Regions from separate parts of the Terrabacter sp. P2_E3 genome, predicted to be linked through region 1. Evidence: predicted binding sites of a transcription regulator. Region 1 holds the regulator's gene; each other region holds the start of a gene.

What was found. The regulator LexA, encoded in region 1, represses DNA repair genes until DNA is damaged. The targets are predictions, from matches to a motif close to TCGAACANNTGTTCGA.
Region 2: the regulator LexA is predicted to act here: its motif matches at 2,011-2,026, upstream of AC1DW8_RS04020 (HNH endonuclease signature motif containing protein).
Region 3: the regulator LexA is predicted to act here: its motif matches at 2,301-2,316, upstream of AC1DW8_RS14320 (DUF6504 family protein).
Region 4: the regulator LexA is predicted to act here: its motif matches at 2,013-2,028, upstream of AC1DW8_RS14505 (HNH endonuclease signature motif containing protein).

What each region holds. Positions count from the first base shown of each region.
Region 1 is NZ_JBFUEN010000023.1:41,798-45,647, reverse strand. Features, by position in the region: gene AC1DW8_RS21990 (phosphotransferase) at 1-620, shown strand, start outside; gene AC1DW8_RS21985 (hypothetical protein) at 624-1,535, opposite strand; gene lexA (transcriptional repressor LexA) at 1,669-2,394, opposite strand; gene AC1DW8_RS21975 (LysM peptidoglycan-binding domain-containing protein) at 2,623-3,036, shown strand; gene AC1DW8_RS21970 (hypothetical protein) at 3,304-3,609, shown strand; gene AC1DW8_RS21965 (alpha/beta hydrolase) at 3,645-3,850, shown strand, end outside.
Region 2 is NZ_JBFUEN010000003.1:165,341-169,190, reverse strand. Features, by position in the region: gene AC1DW8_RS04025 (PHP domain-containing protein) at 1-421, opposite strand, end outside; gene AC1DW8_RS04020 (HNH endonuclease signature motif containing protein) at 488-1,972, opposite strand; gene AC1DW8_RS04015 (DMT family transporter) at 2,097-3,029, opposite strand; gene AC1DW8_RS04010 (rhodanese-like domain-containing protein) at 3,222-3,602, shown strand; gene gad (glutamate decarboxylase) at 3,639-3,850, opposite strand, start outside.
Region 3 is NZ_JBFUEN010000009.1:397,201-401,050, forward strand. Features, by position in the region: gene AC1DW8_RS14305 (methylenetetrahydrofolate reductase) at 1-381, shown strand, start outside; gene AC1DW8_RS14310 (hypothetical protein) at 500-1,027, opposite strand; gene AC1DW8_RS14315 (DUF4126 domain-containing protein) at 1,189-1,911, opposite strand; gene AC1DW8_RS14320 (DUF6504 family protein) at 2,491-2,949, shown strand; gene AC1DW8_RS14325 (SAV_6107 family HEPN domain-containing protein) at 2,981-3,430, shown strand; gene AC1DW8_RS14330 (DNA polymerase III subunit alpha) at 3,439-3,850, shown strand, end outside.
Region 4 is NZ_JBFUEN010000009.1:440,397-444,246, reverse strand. Features, by position in the region: gene AC1DW8_RS14510 (acyl-CoA thioesterase) at 1-106, opposite strand, end outside; gene AC1DW8_RS14505 (HNH endonuclease signature motif containing protein) at 232-2,010, opposite strand; gene AC1DW8_RS14500 (hypothetical protein) at 2,238-3,850, shown strand, end outside.

The DNA of each region.
Region 1 (3,850 bases):
TGCACCTCCAGCGCGAGCTCGTCGGTCACGAGGCGGACCTCCTCGGCGCGGGCATCACGGCCCTGCCTCCGGCCGAGTCGGCGGCCTACGTCGAGGCGAGGGTCGCGTCCCTGACGGCCCTGGCCCCGGACGACCCGCGCCGCATGGCCGACGACGTCGCGCACCGGTTGCGTGCGCTGCTGCCGGCGGTCACGGCGTGGGCCGACGACGTGGGGGGTCTCGGCCTGCGGGAGAGCCTCGTGCACAACGACCTCCACGCCAGCAACGTCTTCGCGACGGCGCACGGGATGCGCTTCTTCGACTTCGGTGATGCCGTGCTCGCGCACCCGCTGTCCGCGCTCTTCGTCCCGCTCAACGTGCTGCTCCACCGCTTCGGCGCCACCCCGGACGACCGTCGGCTGAGGCGGGTGGCGGACGCCGCGCTCGAGGTCTGGGGCGACGTCGTCCCGGTCGCTGCACTGCGCTCGGCCCTGCCGTCCGCGCTGCGGCTCGGGCGGCTCGGGCGCGCCGAGTCGTGGCTCCGGGTCACCGCGACCCTGACGCCGGAGGAGGCGGTCGAGCACGGCGACGCCGGCACGTGGTGGCTCGGTGCTCTCGGTGACGAGCCGCCGCTGTCCTGAAGGCTATTCAGCCACGGACCGAGCCGAACGTGCCTCGGCGCCATCGGCCTCGCGCAGGTCCCACAGCTCCTTGGTCTGCACGCCCCAGTAGGCGGCGAAGAGCACGATGATGATGACCTCGGCGATGAGGATCAGGTGGTCGAAGCCGCGCACCGTCAGGGCCGCCAGCACCGTCGCCCCCAGGGCGACGGCCAGGGCGACCGCGATCGCGATGTAGATGCGCTTGTAGACCGTTCCGCTCGCGCCGGTGCCACCGGCGGCGCCCTGGTGGCGCTCCTCGGCGCGCAGCGCGCTGAAGACCATGACGGCGATCACCCCGGCCACCATGGTGCCCGCGGCGATGCCGTGGCTCAGTGCGATGAACCGGTCGCGCAGCACGAGGAAGAGGGTGAGCTCCGCGAGCAGCACCAGACCGCAGACGGCCGAGACGACCGCCGAGCGCACCGTGGGCCGGTCGGACGGATCGCGCGTCATCGCGCCGCGCTTGAGCCAGGCGGCCACGAGGGCCGCGAGGACGGCGACGACGACGAGGGACCAGATGTTGTTGCGCACGGCCGCGGCGATCTCGGCCGGGGTCTGGGTGTACGCGTTCGGCCCGCACCGCCCGTCCGGCACCGTCGGGACCATGGCGACGACGAAGGCCATGAAGCCCGAGAAGTTGAGCAGCACGTCCTCCTCGGGCGAGTGCCCCTTGTAGGCGATGAGGCTGGCCCCGAGCGCGCACAGCGAGCCGACGAAGACGGTCCGCGCCGGCGTGTAGTAGTACGCGCTGATCGAGCCGAGCCAGCACGAGTGGTCGGTCTCCCACCACCACTGGTAGCCGACCGAGAGGAGCAGCATGAGGAGCAGGGCGATCATCGCGCCGCGCAGGTAGCGGTAGGTGAAGACGACGTCGCGGGTGCGGCCGGGTGCCATGGCGGTCTCCTTCGCAGGACTCACGAGTCAGAGTCTCGCGCCGTCGCGTCCGATACGCCTCCCGGACGCGACGATGCCGCCGGCGCGGAGGGCGCCGACGGCGTACGTCGTCGGGTGGGGGAGCGGGGCGACGTCAGAGCCGGCGCAGGACCGCCGTGACCTTGCCGAGGATCGTCGCGTGGTCGCCGTCGATGGGCGAGAAGTCGGGGTTGTGCGGCATGAGCCACACGTGCCCGTCGGTGCGCTTGAACGTCTTGACCGTCGCCTCGTTGTCGAGCATCGCGGCCACGACGTCGCCGTTCTCGGCGTGCTGCTGCTGGCGCACGACGACCCAGTCACCGTCGCAGATCGCGGCCTCGACCATCGAGTCGCCGTTGACCTTGAGCAGGAAGAGGTCACCCTCGCCGACGAGCTGCCGCGGCAGCGGGAAGACGTCCTCGACGACCTCCTCGGCCGTGATCGGCACGCCCGCCGCGATCTGGCCGAGCACCGGGACGTAGGACGCCTCGGGGCGGGCGTCGCCCGAGTCGGTCTCGGTGTCGTAGTGGTCGCCCCGCGGACGTGGCCCGGTCGGGTCACCGCCGCGGTAGCCGAGCTCCTCGGCCTTCGCATCGGGCGAGACGACCTCGAGGGCCCGCGGCCGGTTGGGGTCGCGGCGCAGGTAGCCCTTGGCGACCAGGGCATTGAGCTGGTGGGAGACGCTCGACGGGCTGGCGAGGCCGACGGCGTCGCCGATCTCGCGCATGCTCGGCGGGTAGCCGCGCCGGTCGACGGAGTTGCGGATGACCTCGAGCACCCGCCGCTGGCGGACGGTGAGACCGTCGCCGGTCTCGCGATCGGGAAGCTCGGTCACGCCCATGGTGTCCCCTTCGTCGGCTCGTCAGTCCGCGTCGTGACGCTGGGTGTGCGGCCAGTGTCAGTGGTGGCTGGTGAGGTCTGTGGTGTGAGGAAAGACTACGCAGTTCGAACACAGTTGCCAAACACCTGTTCGATGCGTGTCTCGACTTCATCGAACATACGTGCTACAACTCGTACAGACGTTCTATCGAACACGTGTTCGCCAGATCAGGAGCAAGGGGAGGTCACCATGAGCGCCATCGTCCTCGAGGCCGTTCGTCAGCCGCACACCGAGGAGCCCGCGCGGTCGCAGCCGACCGGTCGGCCCCGTCTCGTCCTCGTCCCCACCGGGCCGGAGGCCGCTCGTGCGGTGCGTGCCGCGAGGCCGCCGATGCGCCTGACGCGTTTCGGTCGCCTCGTCGTGACGCTCCTCGTCGCGGGCGTCGTCTCCCTCCTCGGCGTCGGACTCGCCGGTCAGCTCGCGTCGGCCACGGGCGAGCCGCGCACGATCACGGTCCGGTCCGGCCAGACCCTGTCGGGCATCGCCGCCCGCGAGCTGCCTGAGCTGACCGCGGCCGAGGGTGTCGTCGAGCTGCAGATCGCCAACGCGCTCAGCACCACCTCGATCCACGCCGGCCAGCAGCTCGTCGTCCCGGGTCGCTGAACCGGGGCCTCCTGGGCCGGCCGGGGACGTATGCCGTGTGTCCGGCTGCGCCCGTCCCGGCCCTTCCGATCCGCCGCGTTGGCTCCACCTTCAGCGGCTGGCGGTAGCGGCGCTTCGACCCCGCCGTTCCTGCCCCGGACGCCGCACCCCTGACGGGGGTGCGGCGTCCTGCTGTGCCCGCACCTGCCGTTCCCGACCCCTGTGGATGACGGGCTCGAGTCCTCGGACGCCTTGCCTAGCGTGGCTGTCCTCGGAAGGGAGCAGGGGATGCGCTACGACGTGGACACCGACGCGCTGCGCGACGACGCCGCCTCGGTCGGCGAGGTGCTCGCGCGGGTGCAGCGGCTGAGGATCGGCGACGAGCTGCGGCCACTCGGTGGGGCGATCCCCGGTGGTCGTGTCGCCGGCGGGCTCGGCCAGGTCGCTGCGGCGTGGGAGGCGCGGCTGGCCGGGACCCGCTGGGAGCTGCGCGAGCTGGGCCGCTGCCTCGCCACGGCCGCCGACACCTACGACGCCGTCGAGCAGGCGTCCCGGCAGGCCCTGCGGTCGTCGTCGTCCGGCGGCACCCCATGAGACCTGATGTGGCGGGTGCCGGTGCTCCGCTGACCATGACCGTCGCCGACGTCCGGGCCTGCCGACCGCAGTCCCTGCTCGAGGTGGGCCGGCGCCTCGAGGAGCATCGCCTCCGGGTCCTCGGACTCGCGGAGCTCGTGCTGTGGCGTCGCTCCGCCGCGCCGCGCTGGTCGGGCGCGGCCTCCTCGGCGGCCGCCGACCGCTACGGCCTCGTCGTCGCCGGCCTCGGACGGCTCGCGGG
Region 2 (3,850 bases), on a different contig from region 1:
GCTCGGTCCAGCCGTCGCCGTCCGGCAGACAGTGCAGGGAGCCGAGCACCCGGTCGAACGGGCCGGCCGCGAGCACCCGCGCGACGGCCTCGGGGTGCAGGTGCGGCTCGCCGAGCTCGAGCCCGCTGAGGATGCGCAGGCCGGGGTGGCGCTCCCGGCACTCCGCGATCGCCTCGAGGTAGCCGGCGGCGTCGAACGGGCCTGGGGTCACCAGGCCATCGGGCGACGTGAAGGTCAGCAGGTGCGCATCCTCGTCGAGGTGCGAGCGGTCGAGCGACCAGACGGTGTGGTCGACGTGCTCGGTGAACGCGACGGCCGGCAGTCCCAGCTCGAGCGCCCGCGCGCACGTGCGGTCCATCGACCCGTGCGCGGCGTCCCACGACCACTCGCTGTGCACATGACTGTCCGTCGGGAGCGTCATCCGACCACGCTAGGCCCACCCGCCGCCATTGGCGCCGCCGAAGCCGCACACCAGCCGGCCCAGCGGTCAGAAGGGTGGTGGATCGTCGGCAGTCTCGGCTCCTGCTGAAGGGGATCGAGGCGGTGGACCCGAGCCCGGGTCGCGGAGGGCTTCTCGCCAGTCCTTGGGGTAGGTGATGTAGTCGCGACCGGCGAGCGAGGACCAGGAGATACCGTCGTCGTCGACCCGCTCGACCTGCCAGACTCCGGCGGTCTTGCCGTTGTGGCAGCCCCGGCTCAGGGACTCGAAGTTGGAGACGTGGGTGGGGCCGGCCGGCCACGGGACGACGTGGTCGAGGTCGCACCGGTCGGCCGGCACCTGGCACCCGGGTGCCCGGCAGACGCCGTCGACGGCCCGCACGTGCTCGACCATCGCGGCGGTCGGGCGGTAGCAGTCGGTGGAGAGCTCGAGGGCGCGGCCGGTGTCGACGTCGACGGCGAGGCGCTGCCACACCGATCCCGGTGCGGTCATGATCTGGCGAGCGTGGGCGGCGGTGACCCAGCCGTGGCCGGGCAGCTCGCACGCAGCGTCGGACATCCCGACGGCGACCTCGAACGGGACGACGATGCGGACGGCCGCAGGCGCCGCGTCGGACAGCAGGCCCGCACACGAGAGCTCTTCATCGAGACCGCCACCGAGACCGCCACCGGCACCGGCGCCGGCGGGTCCGCCGATGCCGGACGGGACGACGCCGAAGAGGGCGAGGTCGCAGAGCAGGTCGCTGCGCAGCTGGTCGAGGCTGCGGTCGTCGCCACCCGCGCGGGCGGCCCGAGCCAGGGCATCGACCCGGTCGAGCACACCGACGACCCGCTCGGCCGGCGCGACGACCGTGAACGTCCCCATACCGTCCTCGACGAGGCGGCCGTACGCCGTGCGACGCAGACGAGAGGACCGGCGGCGCTCCTCGGCGGCACGGGAGTCGGCCGAGCGGACGCACCGCTGCAACCGCGTGGTGAAGAGGCGTTGAGAGGCGACCGCGCCGTCCGGAGCCGGCGCGAGCACCGTGGCCTCGAGGTCGGGGAGGACGTCGTCGGCGAGCGCCCGCGTCTCGACGACGACGCGCAGGGCTCGCTGGAGACTGACAGCACCGGCCCGCAGCCGCTCACGCAGCACCCGATGACGCCGGGGTGCTGTCGCGAGCTCGAGCCGACGGGCGACCTCGGTCGCGCCCACCCCGGTCGCCCAGGCGATCTCCTGCGCGGCGACCTGGTCGGCCGTGATCGGCACGGGCGAGCTCGTCGTCCACCGGGCGAGCTGCTGCTCCTCGACGGAGTGCAGCGCGGCATACGCGTCGACGAGACGACCCTCGAGGCGAGCCTTCTGGACCTCGAGGCGCTCGATCTGCGTGAGCACCTCGTCGGCCTCGTCGGCCAACGTGAGGGACGAGCTGCGCTCCTGCGCCCGATCGGCGCGGGCCTTCGCCTGACCGACCAGCCAGACCACGCGGGGGTCGAGGCTGCTGCCACCGTCAGTCGCGTCGGGCGCCGGACGCCCGGTGTCGAGGAATGGCACGAACTCACTCCTCCCACCCGGGTCGCCGACCCCTCTATTGGAACACATGTTCGATAGATTGTGAAGGTCTGTCCACACTGTGAGTCCACCGATCCCGTTGCGTCGCAAAGGGATCGGAGCGCACTCACTCCTCCGCGGTCGGAGCCACTCGTGGCTTGCGCCGCGTGAGCAGGACACCGGCGATGCACAACGCCCCGCCGACGAAGGTCAGGGGCGGCGGCACCTCGGAGAGCAGCGCCCAGGCGATGAGTGTCGCGATGAACGGCACGAGGAACGTCGTGAGGGTCAGCGTGCCGGCATCGCTGCGCGCCAGCACGTAGGCCCACGTCGAGAAGGCGATGGCGGTCGGGAAGATGCCGAGGTAGGCGATCCACCACAAGGTGCTCGGGTCGCTGTCACGCACCACGGTGACGAGCTCGCCGCTCCACGGCAGGCACACGACGGCGCCGATGATGCAGGCGAGCCAGGTGACCTCGGGACCCGGCAACCGCCCGAGGAGCGGCTTCTGCGCGAGGACGCCCACGGCATACGTCACCGCAGCCAGGACGGCGAGCCACACGCCCACCATGTCGCCGGAGTCACCGGAGGAGAAGCCGCGCGCGATGACGACGACACCCGCGAAGCCGACGGCCATGCCGATGAGCAGCCAACGCGTCATCTTCTCGCCGAGGAAGACCGTGGCGAGGAGCGCGACGATGATCGGCCCGATCTGCACGATGAGCGCGGAGGTGCCGGCGTCGATGCGCCGCTCGGCCTCGTTGAGGGCGAGGTTGTAGATGCCGAACCAGCCGACGCCGCAGAGCAGCAGCAGGGGCCAGTCGCGGCGGGCCGGCCAGGTCCGCGGCCGTCGGAAGACGAGGACCCCGAGGGCGACCGACGCGACGAGCAGCCGCCCGAGCGACAGTGCGCCCGGCGGCACGTCTCGGCCGAGGTGGCGGATCGCGACGAACGCGGACGCCCAGAGGAGGAGCGTCACGGCCACGGCAGCCAGGACGAGCCACCTCGCACGGCGAGCGCTGGGCGGGGCCTGGGATGCAGTGCGGGAGTCCACGGTCACTCGACGACCGTAGGCGTCGACACCGACAGAGCGCCGCCGGTTTTCCGGTCAGATGTCCCCCACATCCCGCCACCACGGACGGGTGTCAGGCGTCAGGTCGCACACGCGTCGACGCCCGCCGTGTGGCACGGTGGACGTGCCCCCAGCGCAAGGCTGGCCGACCTGCCACTGCCCGTCCCGAGAGGCCTGACCATGTCCCGACCCCGCACCATCGACGAGGTCCTCGCCGAGGCTCGCGGTCGCCTCCACCGGCTCACGCCCGAACAGGCGGAGACGGCACGTGCGGACGGCGCGCTCGTCGTCGACATCCGCCCTGCCGCCCAGCGTGCGGCCGAGGGTGAGCTGCCCTTCGTGACGGTGATCGAGCGCAACGTCCTCGAGTGGCGTCTCGACCCATCGAGCGACGCGTCGCTGCCGGTCGCGAGCCACGACCTCGAGGTGATCGTCCTCTGCCAGGAGGGCTACACCTCCAGCCTGGCGGCCGCCGCGCTCCAGGACCTCGGCATCCACCGCGCCACCGACGTCATCGGGGGGTATGCCGCGTGGCGGGCGTGGCTCGCCTCTGCCGAGTAGGCCAGAACCGAGGACGGTCGAGGGCGCAGCAGTCGTTCAGTGGCCCGGGCCGCTGACCATCTTGGCTCGCTCCGACTCGTGTGCCGCACCCTTCGCCGCCAGCGTCGTGCAGGCATCCTCGATGTCGCGGGCCAGGGTGTCGACGTGCTCGCGGCTCATCGTCTCCTTGACCAGCGCGCGCATGATGGTGACGTCCTGGGCGTCGGGCGGCAGCGTGTAGGCGGGCACCATCCAACCGCGCTCGGCAG
Region 3 (3,850 bases), on a different contig from region 1:
GACGCAGAGACCCTGATCCGCAAGGAGCGCGCTGGCGCCGAGTTCGCCATCACCCAGATGGTCTTCGACGTCGACCACTACCTCCGGCTGCGCGACGAGCTCGCCCGGCGCGGGTCGCGTCTGCCCGTCGTCCCGGCGATCATGCCGATCACCAACGCCCGTCAGGTGGTGCGCATGGCGCAGCTCGCGGGGCAGCCGATGCCGACGGCGGTCACCGACCGTCTCGAGCGGCACGGCGACGACGCCGCCGGGGTCCGGGCCGAGGGCATGGCGATCGCCACGGAGTCGTCGCGCCGCCTGCTCGACGAGGGTGCTCCCGGGATCCACTTCATCACGATGAACCGGTCGTCGGCGACGCTCGAGGTCTTCGGCAACCTCTGACCGGCGCGGAGACTCGGAGGACGAGGGGCCCACCGGCGACAGGTGCGGCCAGCCCGACGACACGAGGACGACCGGCCCCCAGGGAAGGGCCGGCCGTCCGGTGCGTGGACCGGGTCGGTCAGGTGGTGCTCGACGGGGTGGCGGTGCCGTTGGGGGAGGCCGGGGCCTCGCCCTGCTGGCCCGACTGGCCCTGGGGGCCGTCGCCGTCGTGGTCACCGCCACGGCCGCCGGGTCCGCCCGACCCGCCAGGTCCGCCCTCCTGGACGGCCGTCACGGCGAAGGACGCGTCGACCTGCACCGTGATGTGGGTGCCGTCGGTGCGCACCATGTGCGCCTCGTAGACGCCGTCCGAGTCGGTCTCGACGCGCTCGATCGTCGCGGTCGGCTCCTTGGCCTTGGCGGCCGCCGTCACCTTGGCGGCGACGTCGCCAGTGAGCAGCGTCTCGTCGGAGCGCATCGGCTTGCTCGGGTCGGTGTTGCCGTTGGTGTTGCCGTTGGCCTGGGGGCCCTCGCCGAGCTGGCCGTAGCTGGTGGCGGTGCCGGTGGCACCCGTCTCGTCCGCGCTCGCGAGGGCGGCCCCGCCGAGCGCGAGCGCCGACGCGGCCACGATGCCGGCGCCTGCCAGCGCGATGGTCTTGTTCTTCATGCGTTCCACTCCTTCGATGGGCTGGCCTCGTGCCAGCTGTGTCCACCGTCGGCAACAGCCCTGTGTCCCCACCCTCGTCAGGGTGGGGAGGTCCTGTGAGAGGTCTGCGGACCTGTGGGGGCCCAGGTCCGGGGGTGGCCGGCGCTCACCGGGCCGGGCGGTCAGGTCTCCTGGTCGAAGGGTCGCTCGAGACGCTCGTCGGCCCGGGCCGACGGCGGCGGTGGCGCAGCGGTCCCGCGGCGCTCCCGGCGCTCCCGGCGCTCCCGGCGCTCCCGGCGCTCGGAGGGCACGGCGATGCCGACGCGTTCGCCCCACGCGTCGTAGCGGCGCTTGTAGCGGCGGATGCGTGCGGCCAGCTTGTAGACGAGGAACGCGCCGAGCACGAGGAAGAGCAGGGCGATGGCCGCGGCCCACCACGGGTGCGCGATGGCGAGGGCGGTGACGCCCGTGACGGTCACGTCCTCGGTGGTGCTGACGAGGACGTTGCTCGCCGGCTCGGGGGAGGTGTTGACGGCAGCGCGCAGCCCGGCCTTGATCCCGTGCGAGATGAGGGCCGTGACACCACCGGTCGCCGCGCCCACGGCGGCGTCGAGGCTCGCCGTGTCGTGGCCGATGAGGTAGCCGATCGTCGCCCCCACGGCCGGTCTGACGACGGTGTGCACGGAGTCCCAGGCGGAGTCGACGTAGGGGATCTTGTCGGCGAGCATCTCGACGACGAAGAGGACGCCCGCCCCGATGAGCACGTCGGTGCGAGCCAGGGCGTTCGGGATCTGGCTCAGGTTGAAGATCTTGTCGGCCAGCCCGAGGACGAGCACGACGGCGTACGCGTTGATGCCGCTGCCCCACCCGGTGGTGAAGGCCATGGGGATGAGCTCGGCGCCCACGACACCCCTTCGGTCGTGCGCCGGTCGCGGTGCGCCGGTGCGGCTGTGGCCCGACCGGTCGGCCGAGCCCAGGTCCAACGTCCCTGACGCTCCCGTATTCCCGGGGGTGGCGCAACGGGGCGCGCTGCAGGCGGCGGGAGGGGGCAGCGGAACGGGCCCGATCCGTGAGCGGACAGGACCCCTGCGCCCCTCCGTTCGCGGACCGAACCCGCGCCATCACTCTGTCGCCGGGGACGCCGCACGGACCTGAGCACGGGTACTCAGATCGGTCCGGAGCGGGGCGAAACGGACGCGTGCGGAGAGGTCGGCTGCGGCGGCCCGGGATCGCGTGGACGTGACGCGCGGACCGTCTTGACAGGCTGTCGGCGCCAGGGGTTAGGCTTCGAGTATCGAACAGGTGTTCGAACGTCGTCTCTTCGGGTGAGGTGCCCGGGAGGTGAGGTCCGAGCCGGTGTCCGAGCCAGTCAGTTGTCAGTCAGTTGTCAGTTCAAGTCGTCGGTTGGTGTCGGACCGCTCGTGTGGGGCGCGGGTGGTCTGGGTCGTGATGTCCGGCCTCGACGTGTCCGAGGGAGACGTGTCGTGGTGCGCAGGTTCAGTGATGCCGTGCAGGTGAGAGTGCGCGAGCGGGAGCAGCAGGAGCAGTCCGTCGTGGGCCGCTCCGGTGGTCCGGTCGGAAGGTCGACCCGTCCGCCCGGGTCCTCGAGGTCCTCACGGGACTCCGGGTCGTCGGGACCCTCGGGTTCCGAGGCCGGGTCCCTCGAGGCGCCGCCAGAGGCGTTCATCTGGCGCGGGCGCCTCTACGTCGTCCGTGGCGTCCTCGCCCAGTGGCGCGAGCGGCGGGCCTGGTGGCACGACGCGCTCGAGGCCGACGAGGCGCAGGTCCGTCCCGGCGAGACGCTCGTCGCCGCGGCGAGCGAGCAGCACGTCTGGCGCGTCGAGGCGAGCCCGGGATGGTCGTTCACGCCCGGGGTCTACGACCTCGCCCACGACGAGTCCCCGCGCGGCGACCACTGGTCGCTCGTCCGGGTCGCCGACTGAGCCCATGAGACGAGAGAGGAGAGGAACCACCATGACCACCGCCCACGACCTGCGCCGCCCACCCATCTCGGTCGCCGTGCTCGACCTGCTCGAGCGGGGCCGGACCACCCTCGAGACCGCGTGCCGCACGAGCGACGCGTCCGAGCGCTATCGCGACGCCCACCTCGGAGCCCTGCGCGCCGCCGCGGCCCTCGTCGCAGCCCGCACCGTGCCGTCGCCACGTTCGCGACCGCGCAGCGTGTGGCAGGTGCTGCCCGGGGTGGCCCCGGAGCTGGGGGAGTGGGCCGCCTTCTTCGCCGCCTGCTCGGCGCACCGGTCGGTCATCGACCGCGGCGGTCACATCAGCGCACGCGAGTCCGACGACCTGCTGCGCCAGGCCGAGATGTTCCTCGAGATCGTCCAGGACCTCCTCGGTGTCCCTGCGACGATCCCGCTGCCGCAGTCGATCACCCCGGTCTCGAGGAGCCGGGCGAGCGGGTGACGACCGGCATGACCACCACCATCACCAGCGGCCGCACGAGCAGCGCGGCCGGCAGCACCGAGAGCTTCGTGCACCTGCACGTCGCGTCCGGCTACTCCATGCGCTACGGCACGGCCAAGCCGCACCAGCTCGTCGAGCGTGCCGCGGCGTTCGGGCAGCCGGCGCTCGCCCTGACCGACCGCGACGGGCTCTACGGCGCCGTGAAGTTCGTCCGCTCCTGCATGGAGCACGACGTCGCGCCGGTCCTCGGCGTCGATCTCGCCCTCGGCCCCGAGCACCCCGAGCGCCAGCGCAGCCGTCCCGTGCGCACCCCGGTCCGTGGCGGCGCCCTCGTCGACCCGCGGCTCCCGCGGGTCACGGTGCTGGCCCGGGGCAGCAGCACCGGCCTCGCCCCGGGTGCCGGGTGGGCGGCGCTCTGTC
Region 4 (3,850 bases), on a different contig from region 1:
AGGCCATCTTCGCGTCCTCGCACCACGTCAGGTAGTGGGAGTTGAAGACGACGCCGGCGAGATCGATCTCGGAGAACTTCACGGCCACGGGATAGCTGAACGACATGACCCCATCGTCTCGTGACGTGCGCACCCCTTCGTCGCCAGGTCGGCAGACGGCCAGCTGCGAGACACAAAATGGACGCTGCGAGCCTTCGCGACCGTCGAGATCCCAGGGGCCACGAGTCCACCTCAGGCAGCGTCGAGCCTGACGTCTGCTGGGTGCGTCACATGGGAGCGTCCGGTCGGCGAGCTCCACGTGCATGTGCCGTCGGCTTCCGACGTCAGCGTCCAGCCGGCGTGGTGCTTGAAACCGTGGTGGGTCCGGCACAGGCAGACGAGGTTGTCCTCGGTGGTCGGGCCGTCGGGGAAGCGCACGACATGATCGAGGTCGCACCGGCGCGCGGCGACACCGCACCCCGGGAACCGACACGTGCGGTCGCGGTCCCGAACGCGTTGTGCCAGAGCAGCGTTGGGCCGGTAGATCGCGGGGTCGCGGGCGACCGTGACGCCGGTCAACGCGTCGGCCCGGGTCACGCGCAGCGCGACGTCAGGGTCGGACAGCACCTCTGCCAGCACGTCCGAGAGCATCCAGCCGAACCGCGGATGCCGGACGCCGAGCCGCGGTCGTCGCCATCGTCTGCCAACACGTTGATCGGGGCTCGTCGTCACCTTGGCTGACCTGGTGTCGGCCACCGCAAGCGCTGAATCGTGCGCGTGCCACGCCCCGACAGCGGACAGGTCCTCGTTGAAGCCGACGCGCGACCCGGGCTCGCACCCGAACAGCTCGGACCCGAAGAGCTCGGACCCGATCGCATGCTCCGGCGCGAGCCGGGGACCGGTGATGTACGCCAGATCGCCGGCGCCGGCACCGGCATCTGGGGCTGCATCGGCGTCAGCGCGAGCACCGGCCTCGGCATCCGGGGCTGCGTCGGCGTCTGCGAACGCGTTGGGGGCAGGTGGCTGGGCCTGCCGACCAGACGGGGCGCCCGGCCACACGTCCACCGGCAGGGCGGAGGGAACGGCCCCGGCGTCGTATGGACCTCGGAGGGCAACGCTCCACTGGTCGTCCGTCGAGGGACCGGTGAAGGTGGGCACGACCAGCTCGACGGTGGTGGACACCTGGGCGCTCCCGAGCAGCAGGTCGAGGAAGGCGTCCGCCCGCGCCTGGTCGATCGACCGGGCCGGGTCGGCACACACGTACTCGTGGGCCAGCTCATCGACGGCGCCCCAGGCCTGCATCGAGTCCCCCGCCGGCAGCGACGCCTTCCACCACGTCGTGCCCGGGTCGAGTCCCGGCTCCACCCGCACGAAGCGGTCACGCAGACCGTGCTCCGCCCGACGATGAACGGCGTCCGGGTCGATCGCCATGGCGGCACGCTCGCACTGGCGTCGCAGCCGGGCGGGCGTCAGCGACTCCACCCCGGTCTCCATCACGACGGCATCGAAGGCCGGGCGAGCATCAACCGCGACAAGTCCCGCTCGGTCCGCCACGACGCCCGTCTGCCGCTGGGTGAGCCGCCCGCCGAGTGCGGCTGCCAAGGTGCGTGGGAGGTCCTCGACGAGGCAGAGCGCGTCGGCGACCCGCGACTCGGCGCCGCGCGGCGTCGAGCACAGGACGGGCGCGACGCTGGAGGCCACGATCTTCACCGACGAGGGCCGCCACTCCGAGCCGTCACCCCATTCACCGTCCAGATCGGCGAAGTCGAGCTCCTCGCGGCGAACGCAGGCCGCGAGCGCGAGGTCCTGAACGGCGCCGAGGACGTTCATCGCGCGCTGCGCGACAGCAAGGACCGCCTCAGCGCTCGCCGTGTCGAGACTGCGCAGGCGCTCTGGCACCACACGTGCCACGACTGCCGCCTGGGCCACCGGTGGCAGCGCGTCGAAGACGTCAGCGGGGATCTGTGTCAGGAACGACAGCACGCCACCCGCAGCGACCTCGCTGCTCTCGCCGGCGCTCCCCATCTCCATGTTCGAACACTAGTACGATCCACCGAGAGTGCCCTCTGCCCGGACTGACCACCCACGTGAGAGTGAGTGCGCGGTCCCGACCGGTCAGGCTGATGTGCCGCCTATAGTGTCCACGCGCGGCCAGGGGGCTGCCGCCGGCCGGCCCGCTGCCGCTTGACTCACCGGAGACAGCGTTGGGTGCACGGATGCGGGGCCCGTTGGCCTGCCTCATGGCGTTGGTGGTCAGTGTGGCCACCTTGTTCACGACGACGGCGATCGCCTCGGCAGCCCCGGCGCTTCCCGAGCCCCCGTGGGGACTGAGCTCGTCGGTCGGCGTCGATGGTGTGATGCTGAACTGGTACCGAGGCTCCACCCAGACGGGCGGCGTGCCGACGACGTACGTCGTCCACCGGCGCGGCCCCGGCTATGACGCCGACTGGGTGGTGCCCACGGCCACGACGTCGACCATGTGGAGCTACGCCGACCGCAGTGCCCCCGTCGACGTCGAGGTCACCTACATGGTCACGGCCCGCAACTCGGCCGGGGACAGCGCCGAGTCAGCTCCGGTCACTGCTCGGGTCCCCGTGTGGGCGGGACCGTATGACCCGAACCGCGTGTCTCTGACACTGGTGTGGGACGAGGCCGCCGGCGGCGACGACACACAGCGCTCGACGGTGGTGGCGACCGCCTCGAGCACGCCGGCCCTGACACAGGGCTGGGACAACGGCATCTCGTTCTCCGCGGGATCCTGGCGTCAGGCACTGGTGCTCCCTGCTGACGTCGCCGATGGCACGTACACCGTCGGGGACGCGGAGGGCATGCTGAAGATGCGGGCCATGTCCGGTGACTTCTGCGGGAGCGGCGCGGGAGGCGCGGCGCCTGGCGGAACCGCGACGGTGTCGCGGGCGGCGCGTTCCGTGGACGGCCTCTACGCCTCCATCAGCGTGGATGCGAGTCTCGACTGCGGAAACGGACACCGGCTGCGCGCTGAGCTGCGCTGGCACACGCCGGAAGCCACCCACGCGCTGGCCACTTCTGCACTGACCGTGGTGACGGCCGCCCCGGGCGACTCGACCACGACACCGGTGACGGTCACGAACACCGGCACTGAGCCCCTGTCGCTGGGCGCAGCTCGGATCGTGGACTCGGCGATGTCCACGTCAGCCCCGCTGACCGTGTCCGGCTCCACCTGCGAGGGCCTGACCCTTTCGTCTGAATCTGAGTGCACGGTCACCGTCAGCTATGCGGCGGGACCCGCGGCTTCGGTGGAGGGCAACGGCGTCCTTGTCATGTCGAGCGACGTCGGCGAGTGGGAGCTGGGGACGGTCGTGGGCCAGCAGCCATCCACCTACTCAGGACCCCAGGCGGTGGCCGGATCGGCATCGCCCGGGCGGCTGGACCTCTCCTGGACGGCCCCGACGACGCTGAGCCAGAGTCTGATCAGGGGATGGCGCATCGAGGACCTCGGAAGCGGCACCCCTCTGGCCCTGCAGACGGTGCCGGGCGGCACCACCGGTCGCACCACGATCTCCTCGCTCGTGACCGGAGCCCACGCGCTACGCGTCGTGCTGCTCACCACGGACGGGCGTCAGGTGGCGTCCGAGCCGGTCCCGCTGACGGTGGCGTCGCGGTGGCTCCTCGTCACGACGGCGAACGGGATTCGCGCCTACGACGCTGATGGCGGCGTCACCAACGGCGGCATGCTGGGCAGTGGGCGGAGTTCAACGGACGGTGTCGCCGTCTCGCCCACCCGAGACAGGATCGTCGTTTCCGAGGGCCCGTACGCCGGCTCCGTCAGGGTGCTGGGATCGTCCGGTGACGGCGTCAGGATCCTGACGTCCGACTCGCTCGTCGCCGACCG